DNA from 4 places in the Ruegeria sp. MALMAid1280 genome. Region 1 is predicted to be linked to each of the others. Evidence: riboswitches for the same ligand, from Rfam matches in the RefSeq annotation. Region 1 holds a riboswitch; each other region holds the start of a gene.
The links. A riboswitch is a leader RNA that binds a small molecule or an ion and turns the genes downstream of it on or off. The one in region 1 is predicted to bind cobalamin.

Region 1 (5,080 bases):
TTTCCTTCAGCGCAGGCGGGATATGGCCCAGCGTGACCGCGCCGATTCGGCGTTTCGCCTGTGCGGCCTCGCCGGGGTCGTTGACGATAAAGGGGTAGATCACCGGCAGATCGCGGACCAGCGCCTCGGGCCAGCAATCGGCGGACAAGGCGACCGATTTGCCCGGAAGCCATTCCAGTGTTCCATGCGCACCGATATGGATCAGAGCATCCGCGCCCAATCCTTTGCGAAGCCAGAGATAGAAGGCCACATAGCCGTGGCGCGGAGTGCGTGACAGGTCGTGATAATCGTCATCGCGCAGTTCGGGCGTGCCGCGCTCCGGTTGCAGCGCAATCAGTGCCTTGCCACGGCGCAGGGCGGTAAAGTGGAACGCGCCATCCGCGAAGGCCGGGTCGCCTTCAGGGGCGGCCCACACTGTTTGCAGGTCCGCACGCAGTTGTTCCGGCAGGTCCGTCAACGCGGCGCGATAGTCTTCCAGTGACCAAGAAATGCGGGCGTCCAACAGGGTCCGGGCAATCGGTTCCGCAGGCGTAGTGTCATAACCTTCGCCCTGAAGATCAGACAGCATTGCCTCGGCCGAGGCCAACGCGTCGAGGCCAACCGCATGGGCCATCTGCCAATCCTTGCCGGGGTAGGTGGACAGCACCAGTGCGGGTACCTGCTCTGACCTGGGCTTGTCGTTCAGGTTCAGCCAGCCGCTGACCCGGTCGATGATGGCCTCGATCCGATCCGGTTCGGCCCTGTGGGCGAAACGAGAATATTCCAGATGCGGGTCGCGCGTGCCGGGTTCCTTGAACGAGGCAATGCCTGCTGAAATCCGGCCGTCCACCTCGGGCAATACCACATGCATGGCAAGGTCGGCAGGCGACAGGCCCCGTTCCGCCTCGGCCCAGACTTTGCGGCGCGAGGTGGCCAACGCGACCTGAAACACCGGCACATTCGCCGCGTCCAAAGGCGATGTGCCTGACGCGCCCCTGCCCGAGAAAGAGGTGGCGTTGATAATCGCCGACGGATTCAGCGCCACGACTTGTTCACGCAGCCACTCGGCGGCTGCCGGGGCTTTCAACGAGGGCGCGAAAAGCCCGACCGCGTCCAGCCCACGGTCCCGCAAGCTGCGGATCAGGGTGGCGACCGGAGCGGTGTCGGCCGAGGTCAGATAGGCGCGGTAGAAAGTGACGAGAATTCGTTTGCCTTTACCGCTGAACGCTGCGTCTGCCGGGATCACGCCACGATCCGGGCACCATGCGCCGCAATCCGGCAGGGTCTTCGCCCCCATCACCGGACCGGCATAGAGACCCGCTGCCAGCGCCATCTGCGCCAGTGCCGCCTGTGCCGCAACCTCTCCGCCGGTGTCGCACAGATGCGCCAGTCGACGCAGGGTCGAAACGGGCAGGGTGGAGTAGTCATCCAGCCGCGTGTCCTCGCGCCCATCCGCAGGCAGGACGGCCAGCGCAATGCCCTTCGCCTGCGCCAGTGCCAGAACCTGCTGCAACCCGTAAGACCAGTAAGGCACGCCGCCAATCAGGCGGATCAGAATGCCTTTGGCGCCCGCCAGCGTCTGCTCGACATAGGTGTCGACGGACAGAGGATGTTTCAGCGCCGTCAGGTTGGCCAGCCGCATCGTCGGCATCCGCCCCTCGACACCGCCACCGCGATGCCAGCCTGCCGCGAAAGCGCCAAGGTCGCTGTCGGAAAAAGACAGCACCACCAGATCCGCCGGGCTCTGGCCCAGATCGGTTGGGGTCTCGGTTTCTTCTAACCCGTGGCTTTCGCGGAAGACGACGTGCATGGCTTACTCGGCGGCCTCGGTCACACCAACAAGGATGTCGCGGATCGCGGTTTCCTTGATGTCGTCGTGTTCGGCGATGACCACCAGACGCGAGCGGCGCTCTTCACCCGGTTCCCACGGGCGGTCGTATTGGTGACGGACACGGGCGCCAACAGCCTGCACCAGCAAACGCATCGGTTTTCCCTGAACAGCGGCATAGCCTTTGACGCGCAGGATGTTCAGCTCATTGGCCAGTCGTTCGATCTTGGCGACCAGATCAGCGGGATCGGTCTGTTCCGGCAGTTCGACGATGATGCTTTCGAAATCGTCATGCTCGTGATCGTGGTGGCCGTCGTGATGCGAGGGGCGCGCATCCATGTCATCCTCGGCTGCAGCTTCCAGGCCCAGAACGACGCGCACGTCCACGGCGCCTTCGGCCACTTCGACGACGGGCAGGGGGCGCGGGGCTTCGGCGGCGATGATCTCTTTGGCCTTGGCCACACCCTCGGGACCGGCCAGATCGGGCTTGGTCAGCAGGATGATGTCGGCGCACGAGATCTGATCCTCGAACACCTCAGAAAGGGGTGTTTCGTGATCGATCGAGTCATCGGCCAGGCGCTGGGCGTCCACAGCCTCGACATTCGGGGCGAAACGACCTGCGGCGACGGCCTCGGCATCGGCCAGTGCGATCACGCCATCCACGGTGATTTTCGAGCGGATATCGGGCCAGTCGAACGCTTTCAGCAGCGGCTTGGGCAGGGCGAGGCCGGAGGTTTCGATCAGGATGTGATCGGGGCGCGGTTCCAGCGCCATCAGTGCTTCGATGGTCGGAATGAAATCATCGGCCACGGTGCAGCAGATGCAGCCGTTCGCCAGCTCCATGATGTTTTCCGCCGGGCAACCCGGGATGGCGCAGGATTTCAGGATGTCGCCGTCTACGCCCACATCGCCAAATTCGTTGACCACTACGGCCAGACGCTTGCCTTGCGGGTTTTGCATCAGGTGCTTGACCAGAGTGGTCTTGCCCGAACCCAGAAAGCCGGTGATCACAGTGACGGGGAGTTTCTCGAGATTGCTCATTTCAGGGCTCCAATCGGGGGAATGCGGGCCGCACAGTTTTTGCGGAAATGTTCGGGGCGCTCGCGCCATTTGACCAAACCGTCTTCGGTGGCGAGATACTTAGTGGCACCTTCGACGATGGTTTCGACATGGTCGTTTTCGTTGAGGTGTTCGTAAACAAAGGTCCAGCGATCCGGCCCACCGCGCAGCACGATGGAACAGCCTTCATCACAGTTTGACAGGCATTCCACGGCTTTCAGAGTGATGCCCTCGGGCAGATCCGCCTGTTCCAGCGCTTTGTGAAGCAAGGTGCCGGGCCGTTGCGCGTCGTCCTCGACGGGCAGGCCGCGGCGGCACGTGGTACAGACCAGCAGCTCGACGGGTGCGGTCTCGGTCATGTCTCTCATCCCCCCAAATCCTCATTGCGGGGGACGGGGTTTCATGCGGGCCACGTGTTGCGACATGGACCCGACACCGGAACACCCCGCCCGGTTTCATCTTCGGGTGCTGGCAGGTCTCCCGGCTTGAGGATGTCAGAGGCGGGCCTCTGTCGGATGTCCCGCCTTCCCGGCCTTTTGGGCCAGTGGCTGTGGGCACCCTCTCCGGTCACGGTCGCGGGGGCGGCTGCGTTTGACGGATGACCGCTGACGCATTCCCTTTTCATCCATCCGGGGATGGACACCAACGCAAGCGACATGCGGCACGGGCAGGGGCCTTGTCAAGCGCCAGACCGAGGTGGGAAACCCTTGGGACGAAAAAGCGACCAGCTTGTGTCAATCCGCGGCATCTGCTGCCAGCCGATCCCGCAACCACGCGCAGAACAAACCCGCCGCCGCTGTGGGCCGGGCAGCCCGTTGGGCGCTGACCAGATAATGCGACTGGGCAAAGGGAATCGCCGGACCCGCAATCGCAATCGGTGCACCCTGGCGGATCGCGTTTCTGGCGAACCGTTCCAGGATCGTTGCATATCCCGCACCGGCCATCACAAGTTGCAGCGCCGCCACCGTCGTATCCACCGAATATCGAGACGGTTGGCCGGGTGGCGCAGTGCCGATGGCTTGAAAATACTGCGCCCAGTTGTCCTCGTACCCAAGGATGTGAATCAGTGGCCCGTTATTCAGTTTCGGCGAACCGTGCCCGGCCCGGCAGACCGGGACCAGCTTTTCATCGGTAAGCTTCTCGGACCGCACCCCCGGCCAGTCGCCATACCCCAGCCGGATTTCCACATCCACATCGCCGGGCGTCCCGCTGTCGTTCCAGATGTGCGAGACCAGACGGACCGGAATATCCGGATGCCGGGTGGAGAAGTCCGGCAGTTCGGCGGCTATCCAATAGGTGGCGGCGGATATGGCCGCACGGATGGTCAGGGTCTGCCGTGAGGCCGGGCCAAACAAGCTGTTGGTGGACAGCGCGATATCGGTCAACGCCCGCCGCACCGTCAGCGAATAGGATTGTCCCAACTCAGTCAGTTCCAGCCGCCGCGCATTCCGGGTGAACAGTTTTTGCCCCAACTCGGCCTCGAGGGACCGAATGTGCAACGAAACCGCCGTCTGCGTCAGGCCAAGTTCTCGCGCGGTGGTGGTGAAATTCAGATGACGCGCAGCGGATTCGAAACTGCGTAGCCAAGCGGGATTAGGAAGGCGGTCCATCTATCACCAAAAAATTTTGCCCATAATGCGTGTTATTATTCATTTTCACTGTAGGCAAGCAACAGGGATACTTGGCGCAAACAGCGACCTTCGGGAGGGTGAAATGAAAGTCGGATTTATCGGTCTGGGAAATGTCGGCGGCAAACTATCGGGCTCGCTGCTGCGAAACGGAATTGATCTGACGGTCCATGACCTCAATCCCGATCTGGTGGCCGAATTCGTGGCCCAAGGCGCCAAAGCGGCCGAAAGCCCAACGCAGATGATGCGGGATTGCGATGCGGTTATCACCTGCCTGCCTTCCCCTGCCGCTTCGGATGCCGTCATGCAGCAGATGCTGCCAGAGGTCGGACCGGGCAAAATCTGGATGGAGATGTCGACCACCGACGAGGCCGAGGTCAAACGTCTGGGTGCGATGGTGATCGAACGCGGAGGCGCAGCCGTCGATTGCCCCGTGTCCGGCGGCTGCCATCGGGCTGCGACCGGCAATATCTCGATCTTTGCAGGCTGCGACCGCGCAACCTTCGAGCGGATTCTGCCGTTTCTAACCACGATGGGCCGCCGCGTTCTGCATACCGGAGACCTGGGCACGGCCTCGGTCCTCAAG
Region 2 (5,080 bases), on a different contig from region 1:
GCAAAGACATTCGGAACCTCGTGCAGGCGCAGATATTCATCCACCACCCCTTCGGCCGGGTCGCTACTGATCCGGTGCGTGCCCTGAATATGGGCCTGACTTGGAAGGAAACCGCCAGCGGTCACGCCGTCCAGCACATCCGGAATGATTCCCGGCAACCCGTCCAACGCGCGCTGCAATCCCCGATAGGCATAGGGGTGGTGCCCGGTCCATTCGATCACCGGTGCATCACCTTCCAACAGCACCCGGTTTTCGGCGATGGGCAGGTCCTCGGCCACAAGGGTCAGGACCAGACGGTTGGTCCACTTGCCCGGCTCTTCGCGGATATTGGGGGGCGAATTCGAGCTTTCGATCAGCACCGCCGCCGCCTCAGACCGGTCGATATCGTGATAGAAATGATAGCCGTGACCGGTTTCCGACGTACCGCCGAAATAGTTCTTTATCGTGGCCGTATCGATCAGGACGGATTGCGAGGGCTCTTCGTGCAGATAGCGCCCCAGCGCTGGTGAGGTGACACCCGACCGCAGCAGGATCGCCGCGTTGAAAAGCGCATTGGCGCCCAGTGCGAATACATTGCCCCGGACCCTGGCTTCTTGCCCGCCCGGCCCAAGCAACACCCCTTGCGTTGCGCGCCCGCCTTCGACAATCACCTCACGAAACTCGGTGTTCAGAACATATCTGGCTTTTGGATGTGCAACCTGTTCAAGACCGTTCAGAATGGTGAATTTCGCATCAACCGGGCAAATGCTGCAAACACCGTTGGCACAGCAGGTTGGCCGCGTACCGCCATTTGCACGCGCAGTCGGAAGCGGAACCCAGGACTTGCTGTGGTTCTGCAGCACAACATCCGCACGGGACCTGGCGTGCTCGGGGTAGGGAAACGGCGTGTTGCGGGGCAGGATATGAGCCGACCCGCCGCCTGCGATCTCCATCAGCGTTTCCGCCCGTTCATAATACGGGGCCAGATCGTCATATCCGAACGGCCAGTCCATTCCGACGCCGAACCGGGACTGCAGCCGAAAGTCATCGGGATGAAATCGCGGAGTGTCGCCCCACCAGAAATTCGAGTTTCCGCCAAAAACAACGAAGCTGAGCCAGTCTTTCCGTAAACCGGACGAGTTGCGCTGGGTGATGTCGACTCCGGTGCGCCAGCCATCGCGAAGCTGCGCCTCATGCGGGCGGAATCCGCCTTTTTCGACGACGAGAATATCCAGATCCTGCGGCAGGGCGTGCGCAAAAAACATTGATGCAAAGCTGCTGCCAACAAGCACCACATCCCATTCCCGGGACGCAACCTCTGCTAGGTCAATGCGTTTCATCTATTCACCCGGGCCTCTGAAGAGGCTCAAACCAACGTCACTGATACACTTAAATAGGATGATATAGGGTACCCCGAGACAGGGGTTTGTCAAATCACCAAAGACGACTGGTTTGGTTCTGGAAACAATCTGCAGGACTTTGCGGGTTTTATCCGATCCGGTGGCCCCGTCACTCGGGCAGGTTCGCCCCGCCGGTCTTGCGGTTGCCCGCCGCGCGAATGCGATCGGCAATGCTTTGCGTCCACTCCAGCCGCTCGCCCTGTGTTTCCAGGGTTTCGACACTATCGGCGTCCAGCCGGAACGTCGCCCGCATGGGCAAAAACCCGTCGACCACCATCATGTTCTGCTCTGACGGATCAATGGTCAGCCTTCCGGTCAGCCGGACGGGTTCGTGGACATAGCTGGGCGCCCAGTCACCGTTCAGCCGCACCCGGATCATCTGATTGGGCGGCGGGGGCGGCATGTGGCTGCACATCCCGCGCCGGGGCACCAGATAAACTATGGCATTGCCGTCCGCATCGGGCGGCGCGGGAATGGCGAACCCTGCCAGCGTCACAGTCTGACCGTCGAATTCGGGGTTTCCTGCAGTCCCGGCCCACTCTCGGTTCTGGGCCACGACATACCGCTGGTCCAGCAGCCAGTCGATATCAATGCCATCGGCGGCCAGGGCGTCCTCGGTCTCGAACAGAAGCTCCTGCCATTTCAGCCGTTCTTCGGGGCTGCCCGCATCCTGATGCAGCCTGCTGCGCAGGCGTACGGTAAACAGCACATCGTCGAACTGTTCCGGGCTGAGGTCGCGATACGGGTCGTCGAAGACCTGAACCGACGGGTCCGGCAGATCGGACCAGTCCAGCGCAGCCCCCGGAGCCGCCAGCACGGGCGGACCGCACGAGGCCAACACCAGAATCGTCGCAAGGGGAAGCCAATATCGCATGACCTGACTCTATCGCCCTGCCGGGATCATTCCAGTGGGTTTTTGCAGATGTCGTTCTTTACAGAACCCGCTGTCATTGCAGGTCTGCACCGGCAAACAAACGTAGAGGATGTAACTTTATGATTGACGCACCGGGCCATCTCGGGCAGTCAATCTGGTGATGGTTCCCCCAAAAGGGGTGAAAAGGGAATACGGTGCGGCCCTGTCGATTGGCCAACTCCGTGACTGCCCCCGCAACTGTAAGCGGTGAGCAACGCCATACACCCACTGGCCTCCGGGTCGGGAAGGATGGCCAAGCAACGACCCGCAAGTCAGGAGACCTGCCATCATATGTTCAACCAACCCGGGGCGGGGCGTCCTGGAAGGAGGCTATGATGACACGTCTGACACGTGTTCCTATGATTGGCACCTTCTCTGCGCGTTTGAAAACGAGCGGAGTGGGCAATGTCGAAAACACCTGATCACTTCATTCTGATCTGCGAGACCTGCAAAGGACCGGAGAATGCGGATGCTTTGCGCAACGCGCTGGCGGGCAGTCTGCCTGCGGACTTCGCGGTTCGAACCGTCGCGTGCATGGCGGGCTGCGAACGGCCGACAACCGTTGGATTTCAGGCCGTTGGCAAAGCCCAATACCTGTTCGGTGATATCCGGACCCAACGTGACATCACCGCAGTGGCCGAGTTTGCGCGGCAGTACCGCCACAGCGCGGATGGTTGGACCAATGCCTCTGACCGGCCGCAGCCGCTGTTCACCAAAACCCTGTCCCGGATGCCCCGGCTGAACGTAGAGGAACACTCATGACAGACCCCGCGTTTCTGGTCGCGCGTGACCTGGAATATTATGCGCTGAACGGCGATATTCTGCTGCAGGGTGCATCGTTTGAACTGGGTAAAGGCGCGATCCTGGCCATTGCCGGGCCGAACGGGGCCGGGAAAACGACACTTCTGAACCTTCTTAGTGGCGCCGCCGAGATGGTTCTGGGCGATGTTCTGGTCGACGGGCGCAGCCTGAAACAGATGCCCGCATCAGAGCGCGCGCGCATGATCGCCGTGGTCAGCCAGCAAGAGTTTCCGGACGGTCGGCTCCTGCTGCGCGACTATGTTGCGCTGGGTCAGATCCCGATCCGGTCCGACCGGTCCGCCGAAGACCACGCGGCCGAGCTTGACCGGATATTGGACCTGACCGGGCTGGGCGCTCTGGCCGGCAAGCGGATGGCGCTGCTGTCCGGCGGCGAACGTCAGCGGGCACATATTGCGCGCGCCCTGGCGCAGAACCCGTCGCTTTTGTTTCTGGATGAGCCCACCAATCATCTGGACCCTGACGCCAAGGGTCGGATGCTGTCGCTGGTGGCCGAACTGGGCATCACCGTGGTCATGATCGTGCACGATCTGGTCATGATCCCCGAATTCGCCACCCATGTGGCCCTGATGAAATCCACCCGCCTGACCAGCTTTGGCCCCGTAGCCGAGGTTCTGACGCCCGCACATGTGCGCGACACGTTCGGCGTCGACTACCTGTGTTTCCAGCACGAAGGCCGGGTGATCCCGGCGCTGGATATCCGAAGAACACCCGTTTCAAACTAAAGCAAGGAAACTCCCCCCAATGAAACACATCTGGTCTGCGGCCCTGATCACCGCCCTCGCAGGCGGCGCGTCTGCAGGTGAAGTAACCGTTGATAACTGCGGCGAGCCATTGGTTTTCGAGACTCAGCCCGAGCGGCTGGTCGTGCACGACATGAACATGACCGACATGGCCTTTGCGCTGGGCCTTCAGGACAAGATCGTGGGCCTGACCGGCATCACCGGCTGGTACAAGACCAGCCCCGAATTCGACACGCTGCGCGGCGACATCCCCGAGCTTGCGCCGAAATACCCGACCGTTGAAAACCTCGTCGCGGTTGAGCCGGACCTGTTCTTTGCCGGTTGGTATTACGGGATGAAACCCGGCGGCGACGTGACGCCAGACACGCTGGAGCCTTTTGGCATCAAGACCATGATCCTGACCGAAAGCTGCGTGCATCTGGACAAGGATCGCCCCGAAGCCAGCATGGACCTGTTGTTCGACGACGTGCTGCGTCTGGGCAAGGTCATGCATGTTGACGACAAGGCCGAAGAACTGGTCGGCGGCTGGAAAGAAGAGCTGGCAGCGATCGAAGCGCAGACTGTCGATCTGCCGAAACCGCGTGTCTTCCTGCTGGATGGCCCGGCGGATGCGCCCTTCACTGCGGGCAAATTCGCCATCCCCGATGCGATGATCGCGGCGGCTGGTGGCGAGAACGTCACCCATGACATGGACACCAGCTGGGGCCGCACCTCGTGGGAGGCCATTGCCGCCGCAAACCCGGAATTCCTGGTGCTGCTGGATTACCAGACCGGAAATGGCGCAGCGGATACGTTCAAGTTCCTGCAGGACCATCCGGTGATGTCGCAAATCGACGCGGTCAAGAACGAGCGCTGGATCGGCCTGCGCTACGAGGAACTGACCCCCGGACCGGCAAATATCGAGGCGATCTCGAAAATGGCCCAAGCCATGCATCCGGGCCTCAACTGATATGGGCCGATTGGGCCTTGAGCTAATCTTGGGGGCGGTCATTCTGGCCGCCCTCTTGCTGATTTCGACCGTCTACGGCACCACGCCCATCCCCGCGCGGGATGCGTTTGACGCCGTCTTGCTGGGCACCGGCCTGACGGACGGAGACATGTCCCCCCTGCACCGGATCGTGTTCGACCTGCGCCTGCCCCGCGCCCTGTTCGCGGCCGTCATTGGCGCCGGGCTGGGCATTGTTGGCGTGGTTCTGCAAACCACGACGCGCAACGATCTGGCCGAC
Region 3 (5,080 bases), on a different contig from region 1:
TTTCCGGGCAAGAACCTGATAGGCGGGGCTTGGCGTGTCGTTCATGTCTGCTCTGTCGGATTCGGGTTCCGATGCAGCGTAGAGACCCCCGCCGCCCGCGTCCACATCCCGCTTGGCGAATTTCCGTTTGCGTCGCAGTTTATGTACCGTAGACGCATAGGTAGGAGGGCCATCTGGTGAGACTGTTTGCAATTCATCCCGTGCGGGTGGGGAACGGTACGGTTGCCCTGTCGCCACTGCCGGGGCGCGCCGGAAACTATCTGCAGGATATTTGCGTAATTCGCGATTGGCAGCCTGATCTGGTGATTTCCATGACCACCGAGTGCGAGATGTTGCACGAGGGTGCCGCCGCTTTCGGTGATGATCTTCGCGCCGCTGCAATCGGCTGGGCGCATCTGCCGGTTGCGGATTTTGGCGCGCCACCGCCGGAGGTTCAGGCGGCATGGCCCGAAGTCAGCGCGGCAGCGGCACAGGCTTTGGCCCGTGCTGGCCGCGTGCTGGTACATTGCCGGGGCGGCTGTGGCCGGTCCGGGATGGTCGCCTTGCGCCTTATGATCGAACATGGCGAACGCCCCGAGGCAGCGCTGAAACGCCTGCGCGCCGTGCGGCCCTGTGCCGTCGAGACCGACGGCCAGCTGGACTGGGCCGCACAGGCAGCCCGCGCCCGACCGGACAGTTAGATCAGAGCGCCGCGCGTCGTTCCGGCTGCGCAATCGGGTTTTGCGCAATGACCGAGGCTTCGAGCATCGCGCAGGGCGGTGTCGGCAGCAGCTTGGCCGGGCGCGTGGTGAATTCAAGGCCGAACATCATATCCGCATAGTCGTCCAGCGTTTCGATCGGGGTGTCGGCATCGGCGCCGCAAAACACGCGAACCTGATCTGCCTGCGCGCGAAACCGTGCGAAACAGCCCTGAGCGCAATGGGCCAGTTCGCTACTGCCTTCGAATTCGAAATCCGGGGTGGTCGCAGGTGCGGCGGTCTCCATCGCCTGCACGACCGCGCGCGCCATCTGTGCCAGAGCGGGACAGGTTTTGCCGGTTTTCTGGCACACGGTTGCGGTGAATTGATGTGTCTTCGTCTTCCAGATCATGATGCGCCCTCCGCGCGCAGGACGGGGGCGTAGTTCAGGTGTGACAGCGTGCTGACGACCTGCCCGGACACCCCGCCCGAGTTTCGGTTTTGATTCGATGGCAGGTCTCCTGACTTGCGGGTCATCGCTTTGCCGACCTTCCCAGCCTTTCGGCCAGTGGTGTTTCGGCATTGCTCACCGCTTACAGTTGCGGGGGCAGTCGCGGCCTTGGTTCGTTCCGGCATCACCGGGCAGAACCGCACCGTGTTCCCTTTTCATCCCGCCCCGGTACCGGGGACGAGAACCATCAAGCCATCGCTAACGGGTGCGGGCGACCCGAGTCAAGCGGGCAATTTGCGCGGCCTGGTGGACGTGTGGTCATGTTTGGCCACTGTTGACTTGTGGCGGGAAACACGGCGGACTGAAGGAAGTGAACCAATCGGTTCAAAAATCCCGGAGGCCGCACCATGCTGGACGCAACACAGACCGTATCGACCGCGGATTTCCGGTTTCCGTCCGGGGCAGGCACCTTGTCGGCACGCCTGTATCTGCCGGCGTCGGCGCCTCGGGTGGCGGTGGTCATTCACGGCGCAACGGGCGTACCGAGGGATTACTATCAGCACTTTGCCCGCTGGCTGGCTGAGGCGCAGGGGATGGCCTGTCTGACTTATGATTACAGTGATTTCGGCCATTCGCTGAATGGGTCGTTGAAGGCATCGCGGGTCAAGATGGCCGATTGGGCTCTGATCGATATGCCAGCTGCCCGGGCTGAAATGCGACGCAGGTTCCCTGATGCGCAGCAGTGGAGCATCGGGCATTCCGTCGGCGGGATGCTGGGGCCAATACAACCCGATATCGATCAGATCGACCGCATGATCTGCGTCTGTTCCGGCCCGGTGACGGTATCGGATCACCCCTGGCCCTACCGGGCGCTGGCATTGCTGTTCTGGTACGGCCATGCGCCGCTGGCGGTGAAAGCTCTGGGCTATCTTCCGGGCAAGGCGCTGGGATTCGGGGCCGATCTGCCCGCAAGCGTCTATTGGCAGTGGCGGCGGTGGTGCACCGCGCCGCGCAACTACCTGCCCGAGATCGGGATCACTCTGCCCGAGGCGTGTTGGGCGCAGTCGGAGACGCCTGTGGATCTGTTCACCTTCGAGGATGACGATGTGGTGCCGCCGAACGCGGTGTGGCGGTTGGCCGATCTGTACGGGCCGCATGCCCGCCGCCACCTGCTGTCACCCGGCGAGTTCGGCCTGTCCGAAGTGGGTCATATCGGAGCTTTCGCCCGCCGCAACGCTGCCGTTTGGCCGCGACTGATCGCTTGAATTCGCTATTTGGTTTTCGGCGGGAGCTAAAGTGAGAGGTTGGACATCGACCCAAGCGGGGCTCGTTGTGGCTGCTTCCTTCCGGACCTGACCAGGTTGGCGAGGCGCTCGCCCGCGCCAACCTCTCATCGGTCGATATAGGCAACAGGCGTGGAAAAGACAACCCGTCAGAGCGTCAAACGGATCAGCAAAAAGCCTTCATCGTCTTCTCCGAGCAGCTGTGGGTTGTATTTCTCAAGCTCGCCAATGTGATCGCGGGCCTTTGGGCCGGTCCGGAGCAAGGTTGTCGCCCCGGATAGTGGCGCAAATTGAAAGGCGCGGGGCGCGTGTTCCAGCGGGTCGCGCGGCAGGGCGCCCGAGAAATAGTCCTGCAGGATGCGCTGGACAGGTTGAGCCGGCAGCGGAATCAGCTCGGCCCCGTCGACAAAGGGGAAATGCCCCCCTCCGTTGGCGCGGTAATTGTTCAGCGCCACGACAAACCGTTGGTCCGGGGTCACGGGGCGCGCCTCGAACCGGATGTCGTGAATCCGGCGATGCGCGGGGGCGGTCAGGCGACCGGCGGCGTCAAAGCGCGATGGCTGCGACAGGTCAATCTGACAGCTCAGCCCCTGCAGAACATCGAAATTATGCCCGGCACGGCTGGGGTCGACCAGATTGGTTTCACGGCCCGGTTTGACCTGATTGAACACACCCGCCGACATTTCCAGCCAGTCGTCGATCTGCGCGCCATCCACGACAACCGCCTGCAATTCGTTGGGGAACACATACAGATCGTTGATATGACGCAGGAAAACCTGCCCCGGTGGCACATTCGTATAAAACCGCGGCCCGGCGCGCCCTCCGAATTTCGAAGGTGCCACTGCGGACAGAAGCGGCAGTTCTGCAAAAGGTGTCCCTTGCAGATACGGGCGCAGGGCCGCCGCCTGCGCCGCCGCCGCCAAAGCAAGCCCCCTGTCCGCAGCGCAAAAGCTAAAATAGCTGTGCAGATGCTGGTCGGTCCGGCCCACCGGCTGCGCCGTGTGACGTCGTGTTTCCGAATGACCCCTGGCGAATAAGCGCAGCAAATCGGGGTCTTCTTCAACGGGCTGGGCCGCCCTGCCAGGCATCGCCGGGTAGACCGGGCGCAATTCGGTGCTGTGGTCCTGAATCACCCACGCACCGTCCTTGACTCTGTGCAGGTTCAGATCAATCACCCCCAGATTTGATCCGGCCGGACCCGGCATGATCACCGGTTTTCCGTGAACCCGCCCTTGAACTGCATCGACATGATCCAACCCCTCATGCGCGGGGCCGGGCAGCGTCAGGTGGGAATGCCCGGCGATCACGGCGTCGATGCCGTCGATGGCGGCCATCGGGATGACAGCGTTTTCCATATCGGGTTCCGCAATGGGCGATCCCAGCCCGGTATGCGCCAGCGCAAGGATCAGATCGCAACCCTCTGCCTTCAGCTCCCGCACCTTGGAGCCGGCGCAGGTCAGGATATCGTCCAGAGTGACCCGATCCTTTAGCCGATGGGCCTCCCACTTTGCGGTCTGTGGGGGAAGTACCGAAAACACGCCGATCTTCAGCGCGCACTGCTGGCCCTGGCACCGGGCCGTGCGCGTCAGGATAGCATGGCTTTGCCACACAGGATCGGCGTCCTTGCGCTGCACATTGCTGCACACCACCGGGCAGGGGGCATCAGCCAGAACACGATCCAGAACCTCCAGCCCAAAGCCGAAATCATGGTTGCCCAACCCAATAGCGTCATAGGCCAGATCACCAAAGGCCCGCATCAGGATATGCGGCGCGTTGGCCGGTTCCGCGGCCCAGTCCCCGATCGGAGTGCCCTGCAGCGAATCCCCATTGTCGAACAGAAGGACCAGCGCGCCAGCCGCCATCGCCTCGTCCCGCGCGGCCCTGATCAGGCTGGCGGTCCGTGTGAGCCCGATTGTGGGGTCCGGGGCGTCCGAGTAATAATCGAAGCCGCTCAGGTTCATATGCAGATCGGATGTCGCCAAAATCCGTATCTTCAATGCGAGGCGCGGCCGAGGAATGGAGCGTGACAAATTTCTACTTTTGGCAGTTATGTGTTAAGCATTTTCTCCAAAAAGTATAATAGGCGCAACATATAACGCGTGACTGCGATCATTTGACGACCCCCGGATTCCGGGTGTTGGGAATTGCCATTGCAACGCTGCTGCAGCCGTGGCAGCCCTGTGCAAACGATCCAAAGGAACACTCATGAAACACGCGGAACTTGTGACGTTTGGCGGCTCGGGACTGGAGCGTGCGGCGGATATCCGGGGGGATGCGGAACGGCTGGCGCAGATGCGCACCCATCCGCAGGCGTCCTGTATGCTGCTTTGGCGTGGCAAGCCGCTGGTTCAGGGCGAGGCGCTGGATCGACTGGGTCTGATCCCGATGACCCATGATCTGGTGGCAATCGGGCCGGGCGGCAGCGTTGAGGAACCTGTGTTTCTGGGCCTCTCGGACGGATCGCCGGTTTTTGCGCTCGATATCTCGAACTGGTCCCCGGAAGGCCTGGACATGTCGCAGTTGGGGGCGTTTGTCGATCGAACCGAACAGCAGCATCCGGACCTGCCCCAAGGATATGTCTTTGCCGAACTGCGCCGGATCATGACCTGCCTGTCCGCCCGCGATGCGGAATTGGCCGCGGCGGCCAAGGCAGTGATCGGATGGCATGA
Region 4 (5,080 bases), on a different contig from region 1:
CTGTAATTGACGATAGAACGAACCTAGTTACGCGCAACAAGAACCTGTCGCGTCTCGGAATTCGCCTTGGGAGGCGCGGTGCGCGCGGACCTGAAAATAGGCGTGTCATGGCGAGCCGATCCCGGAGGCAATGCTGTTTCAGATTATTGAAGAACAAAGATGTTTCGCGTGAGCTGTTTCCACTTCATCGCCTACCACCTGCTTCAGCTCAGTCTCACGTAGAAACTTAAAAATTTCTTCGTCTGATGGTTGCTTCTTCGCCCTGCCAAATCCCCGTCTCGCACTCGGTGTATTTGCAAAGTTTTCGAGGGCTAGGGCTCATGTGTCCTTCCTGCCTGAGTATGGACTCTTTTCCAGACTTAGAGTCAAAACACGTATTGAAACTGAGCTAACAACCGACCAGCAAATATGAAATCTCAGATGGAAGTTCTCGATCAAGGATCAGCCTGACGCATGTGCCTACCTAACCTCACGCTTTGCAGAACCTGCCGCGACGCGGATTCCACCCTTTATGATCAATTAGCCGCAACGCTGGAGGCATCGGGGGTGCAAGCCGAGTTGCAGCAAGTGGATTGCATGTCCGGTTGTCACCGACCACAGACGTTGGCGGTGCGACAAAGCGGCAAGACCGCCTATCTTTTCGGTGAGGTTACGGTTGTCGATCTTCCGGACATAATGATCTTCATGCGGATGTATGAGGACAGTACTGACGGCGACTTCGCTGACGCCAGGAAGCTAGGTAAGCTACGTTTCAAGGCGATTGCACGTATACCGGCACAAAAAAGATAGCCAACATGCAACTTGCCGACCAAAGCTCCGGTGTCGAGTTTTCAGCTTACAGTTTGTGTTTTTCGACTTAGCCTTCTGCACTGAACGGCTAAAATCTAAACCAAGCCTGCCATTACCTAAGATTGACCGCTGCAGAATACTATGATGTCGCTTTCGTACTTGACGGAACAAAGCACTATGGAACAATAAAGGCTTCTACGGTGTCCAAAGGTGCCTACGCACTGGGACTGAAACGGGAATGAGGACGGTGCACCAAACTACCGCACTGAAGCCTTGACCGCCCCCGCGACTGTGAGCGGCGAGCGGCCTTCCAATACCACTGGCGTAATGGCGCTGGGAAGGGGGAAGTCTGCTGTGACCTGCGAGTCAGGAGACCGGCCGTAGGATGGACACAACATATGCCGTCGGGTGTGACGGCGAGGAGGATTAAAATGACGACAAAAACGATCAAGGCATCCGCCGCTGGCGCATCCTTTCTGCCTGCAGTATTCGCCGTGGTTCTGGGTCTAGGGATCATTACCGTGACTGGCCATGTTCAGGCTTCTGGCCTGCATGACGCGGCTCATGATGTGCGCCACGCAACTGGCTTCCCCTGCCACTAAAACAATGTTCAGTCGTATTCTGACCAGCGGCTTGTTCGCTGGTGCTGCAGCGGGGCTGATTGCCGCCCTTCTGCAGTTGTATTTCGTGCAGCCAGTGCTACTTCACGCCGAGCTCTATGAGGGCGGCGACCTGGTGCATTTTGGCGCTGATCCCGTAACTGCGCATCCCGACCTGCCCGGCATGTTCGCCGAGCCGATGCGCGATGGTCTCAGCATTATCTTCACCATGCTTACCTATACCGGCTATGCGCTAGTCCTGGCGGCGCTGATGTCAGTAGCCGAACGTCAGGGGCATGAGATCAACGGCCGCACCGGCCTGCTTTGGGGTCTTGCGGGCTTTGTCGCCTTCCACTTTGCTCCTGGCTTGTCACTGGCTCCAGAAGTTCCCGGCGTAGCGGCAGCAGATGTGGGAGTGCGTCAGATCTGGTGGACGGTCACCGTTGCCGCAGCCGGCGTAGCCATGTGGCTGATTGCCTTTGGAGGTAACCTGGTAAGCTACCTGATTGCGGCCGTGCTGCTAATGGTACCGCATATTATCGGGGCCCCTGAGCCTGAGAGTTTCTCTGGGCCGGTTCCGACCGAGATCGGGGCGCTTTTTGCTGCCCGGGCCTTCGGCATCGGCATGGCCGCCTGGGCACTCTTAGGCAGTTTCACCGGCTACTTCTGGCAGACAGAAGGCAAGCGCGCAGGCGCTGCAGTCTGATCGCGCTCCTCCATTGCTACCCCGCTGGTTACACCGGCGGGGTTTTTTTATTGAGGATGACAAGATGTCCCGTTCTCTTGCTCTCTTTGCCATCGGACTTGTCTTTGGCGGCGGTGCTGGCTTTGTGATTGCCGCCAGCAGCGGTAGCACCTTTGAGAGCCATGACCATACTGACCCGGCCCAACATGGCGGCAACATGGAGATGGCAGCGCACGACCACTCCGCTGCCACTAATCTGCCTGCCGACAGCGACGCCCCCAGTGTGGCGATCCAGATGATTAAGGATCCTATGGCGGGCTGGAATCTGCGTGTGACACCGCAGAACTTTCGCTTTGCTCCGGAAAATGCCTCCACGGCTGACGTTCCAGGCGAAGGTCACGCGCATGTTTATATCAACGGCGAAAAGCTGGGCCGCCTTTATGCCAATTGGTTACACCTTCCGTCGCTCCCCGATGGCGATGTTGAAGTAAAAGTTTCTCTCAATGGCAACAGCCACAGCCCTCTGGTGGTTGAGGGTGTGCCCGTGGAGGCCAAAGTGACCGTGCAGCCTGACGGCGATGACTCCTGATTGACATTCCTGGCTGAGAAGACAACTACGCGGATTCAGCGGGTCTAAGCGGCAAGTACAGCGTGCGCGCGGGTTTTTGCCGCTCTGTATCCAAGGACAGATAAGCTGTTGCAAAGCCGCGCCGAATTCCCGTCTTGTTCCTTTGGCTTGCATCGTCGGAAACCGAAAACACGAAGCAACTACAATGGGCATTTCGGTTCTTTCCATTGCTTTTTTGACCCAGTCCAAAGCAAACTCGATCAAATCAGAGTTCACGCCACCGCGCACCTGATCGACTGGATAAACTAAGCGTTACCTGAAACCTCTTGAAGCTCTAGCTGCTAGAGGCTTTAAGACTCGAATTTGATCGTGAAAATGCGATGCAAATACATTGAACTTGTGAACCAGGCTGAGATCTATGCTGACAAGGCGCTATTTCATTCAATCAACCACTGCGCTGTTTTCCGCGTCTGCGGCCAGTCCATTGATCGCCAAAACATGGCCAACCTCGTCGCAAAAGACCTATTGGGACAGCCAGGTCACGCCATTTGATTACGATCCAGCGACCTCAAATCCATGGGGCGTTCATGACCGTTTTTTACCACGACGTGTCGTAGCAAATGATGGTTTGGTTCCTGGTGACATCCATGTCGATGCGGTCGCGCGCTATCTTTACCATATCGAGGAAGGCGGGACCGCAATGCGCTATGGCGTTGCGATCGCGCGAGGGAACCTTTACGAGCCCGGAACCTATGCTATCCGGCGCAAGGTCGAGTGGCCACATTGGACGCCAACGGCTTCAATGATCGAGCGCAACCCCGAATACGCGGAATTTCGGGATGGCATGGAACCCGGGCCAAGTAATGCTCTCGGCTCTCGAGCCCTTTATCTATACGTTGGAAATCGAGATACATATCTCAGAATTCACGGCACACCTCAGCCCAGAAGCATCGGTGGTCGCGCAAGTTCTGGATGTGTTAGAATGATCATGGCCCATATCAATGATCTCTACCCACATGTAACAATCGGCTCGACCGCATATTTATACTCGGCCGAAGATAGCGTCACAGCCCGCTCATAAATTTTGGGCAGCGGAGGTGGACGTCGCCGCCCTCTTTTTTGTCAGGCGTCGCGCGCGGCGCAGATCGGAGCGCCATTCGTCGCTCGCAATGGTACCAATGTCGTCTCGACGGGTCCCCTGTGCTCATACCAGAAGCAATTGTCTTCTGGCAAAAGGCGTGCCGTAGCCAGATCCTGCCCCGGCCCTGCCAGCGCAACGACTGAATCTGGCAGATTGCCTGGTTCGAGTGCTTTACTCTTGCCCCCTGTGAACTGGGCTGAGCAACCGGCAGTAATCGATACTAACGTGATGGTAATTGCGATCCGTTTCTGCATTGACCTGTTCCAAAGTTTCCTGCGTTCTCTGCAACTAGATGGCATCCACACGACCAGCCCGCAAGACGGAATGAAGCATCAATATCGCGGGCAACGAACCCGGATGCTAAAAAATTCAGAAAGGTATTGAAGCTCTAGTTGCTGTAGGAACTATTTGCAAAGGACCGCAGAGATTCTTGAGGTCTAACTATGTCATCCGATACCCACAGCCACGACCATGACCACGAAAATAGACAAGGTCACAACGCGTGCGGCAGTGGCGGGTGTGGCGACATCGCGCCCGCCGGTCCGATTCCCGAAGGTGGCAGAAGCTTTCAGGTCTCTGGCCTCGATTGCGCCGAAGAGGTGGCGATCCTGAACCGTGTCGTCGGCCCGAAAGCAGGTGGCGAAGAGCATCTTGCATTTGATGTGATCAACGGTCGGATGACGCTTCTTGACGGTGCTGCCAAGCTTTCTGACGAAGATGTCATGCTGCTGGTTGCCAGCACCGGTATGACCGCCAAACCTTGGGATGACGGAAATGCCGCCCAGGATCAGGCGGCGCATATTGCGCGGCAGCGGCGGTTCACCGCACTCAGCGGAGGGTTTTGGGCGGCAGGTTTTGGTTGGCACATTTTCGAAACAGGCATGGGCGGTGCGCTTGGACTGTTTTCGGGACATGGTGAGGTTCCGATGCCTTTGCCCGAGGCCACTTTGTTCGCGGTCGCGATCTTGTTTGGCGTCTGGCTGGTGGCCCCCAAGGCCTGGTCTTCGGCGCAGCGCCTTTCGCCGGATATGAACCTTTTGATGGTTGTTGCCGTCGCTGGTGCCATCGGTCTGGGTGAGTTTTTTGAAGCGGCAACTGTAGCATTTTTCTTTTCGCTCTCTCTTTATCTGGAAAGCTGGAGTGTCGGACGGGCTCGCAACGCAGTATCCGCGCTGCTTGATCTGGCCCCCCCGACGGTTCGGCTGGTTCGTGCTGACGGCTCAGAGGCAACGGTCCCGGCGGCGGATGTCTTTGTCGGCGACAGCTTCATCGTTCGGGGTGGGGATCGCATTCCACTT

Region 2: it holds a riboswitch for cobalamin, as region 1 does, so the genes downstream of both, ACOQFT_RS10315 (DUF1636 family protein) here and ACOQFT_RS12090 (DUF1636 family protein) in region 1, are expected to answer to the same signal.
Region 3: it holds a riboswitch for cobalamin, as region 1 does, so the genes downstream of both, ACOQFT_RS04545 (hypothetical protein) here and ACOQFT_RS12090 (DUF1636 family protein) in region 1, are expected to answer to the same signal.
Region 4: it holds a riboswitch for cobalamin, as region 1 does, so the genes downstream of both, ACOQFT_RS05785 (CbtB domain-containing protein) here and ACOQFT_RS12090 (DUF1636 family protein) in region 1, are expected to answer to the same signal.

What each region holds. Positions count from the first base shown of each region.
Region 1 is NZ_JBMIRT010000049.1:64,816-69,895, forward strand. Features, by position in the region: gene cobN (cobaltochelatase subunit CobN) at 1-1,789, opposite strand, end outside; gene cobW (cobalamin biosynthesis protein CobW) at 1,793-2,848, opposite strand; gene ACOQFT_RS12090 (DUF1636 family protein) at 2,845-3,225, opposite strand; cobalamin riboswitch at 3,320-3,528, opposite strand; gene ACOQFT_RS12095 (LysR substrate-binding domain-containing protein) at 3,601-4,476, opposite strand; gene ACOQFT_RS12100 (NAD(P)-dependent oxidoreductase) at 4,580-5,080, shown strand, end outside.
Region 2 is NZ_JBMIRT010000046.1:114,101-119,180, reverse strand. Features, by position in the region: gene ACOQFT_RS10325 (GMC oxidoreductase) at 1-1,319, opposite strand, end outside; gene ACOQFT_RS10320 (DUF3299 domain-containing protein) at 1,489-2,253, opposite strand; cobalamin riboswitch at 2,398-2,595, shown strand; gene ACOQFT_RS10315 (DUF1636 family protein) at 2,698-3,054, shown strand; gene ACOQFT_RS10310 (ABC transporter ATP-binding protein) at 3,051-3,836, shown strand; gene ACOQFT_RS10305 (ABC transporter substrate-binding protein) at 3,856-4,803, shown strand; gene ACOQFT_RS10300 (FecCD family ABC transporter permease) at 4,832-5,080, shown strand, end outside.
Region 3 is NZ_JBMIRT010000037.1:131,524-136,603, forward strand. Features, by position in the region: gene ACOQFT_RS04535 (DNA polymerase III subunit gamma/tau) at 1-45, opposite strand, end outside; gene ACOQFT_RS04540 (protein-tyrosine phosphatase family protein) at 177-680, shown strand; gene ACOQFT_RS04545 (hypothetical protein) at 682-1,089, opposite strand; cobalamin riboswitch at 1,172-1,392, opposite strand; gene ACOQFT_RS04550 (hypothetical protein) at 1,536-2,393, shown strand; RNA gene ffs (signal recognition particle sRNA small type) at 2,423-2,521, opposite strand; gene ACOQFT_RS04560 (bifunctional 2',3'-cyclic-nucleotide 2'-phosphodiesterase/3'-nucleotidase) at 2,561-4,441, opposite strand; gene nudC (NAD(+) diphosphatase) at 4,617-5,080, shown strand, end outside.
Region 4 is NZ_JBMIRT010000040.1:58,142-63,221, reverse strand. Features, by position in the region: gene ACOQFT_RS05790 (DUF1636 family protein) at 454-789, shown strand; cobalamin riboswitch at 971-1,186, shown strand; gene ACOQFT_RS05785 (CbtB domain-containing protein) at 1,221-1,391, shown strand; gene ACOQFT_RS05780 (CbtA family protein) at 1,396-2,094, shown strand; gene ACOQFT_RS05775 (hypothetical protein) at 2,159-2,662, shown strand; gene ACOQFT_RS05770 (L,D-transpeptidase) at 3,060-3,722, shown strand; gene ACOQFT_RS05765 (hypothetical protein) at 3,764-4,036, opposite strand; gene ACOQFT_RS05760 (heavy metal translocating P-type ATPase) at 4,226-5,080, shown strand, end outside.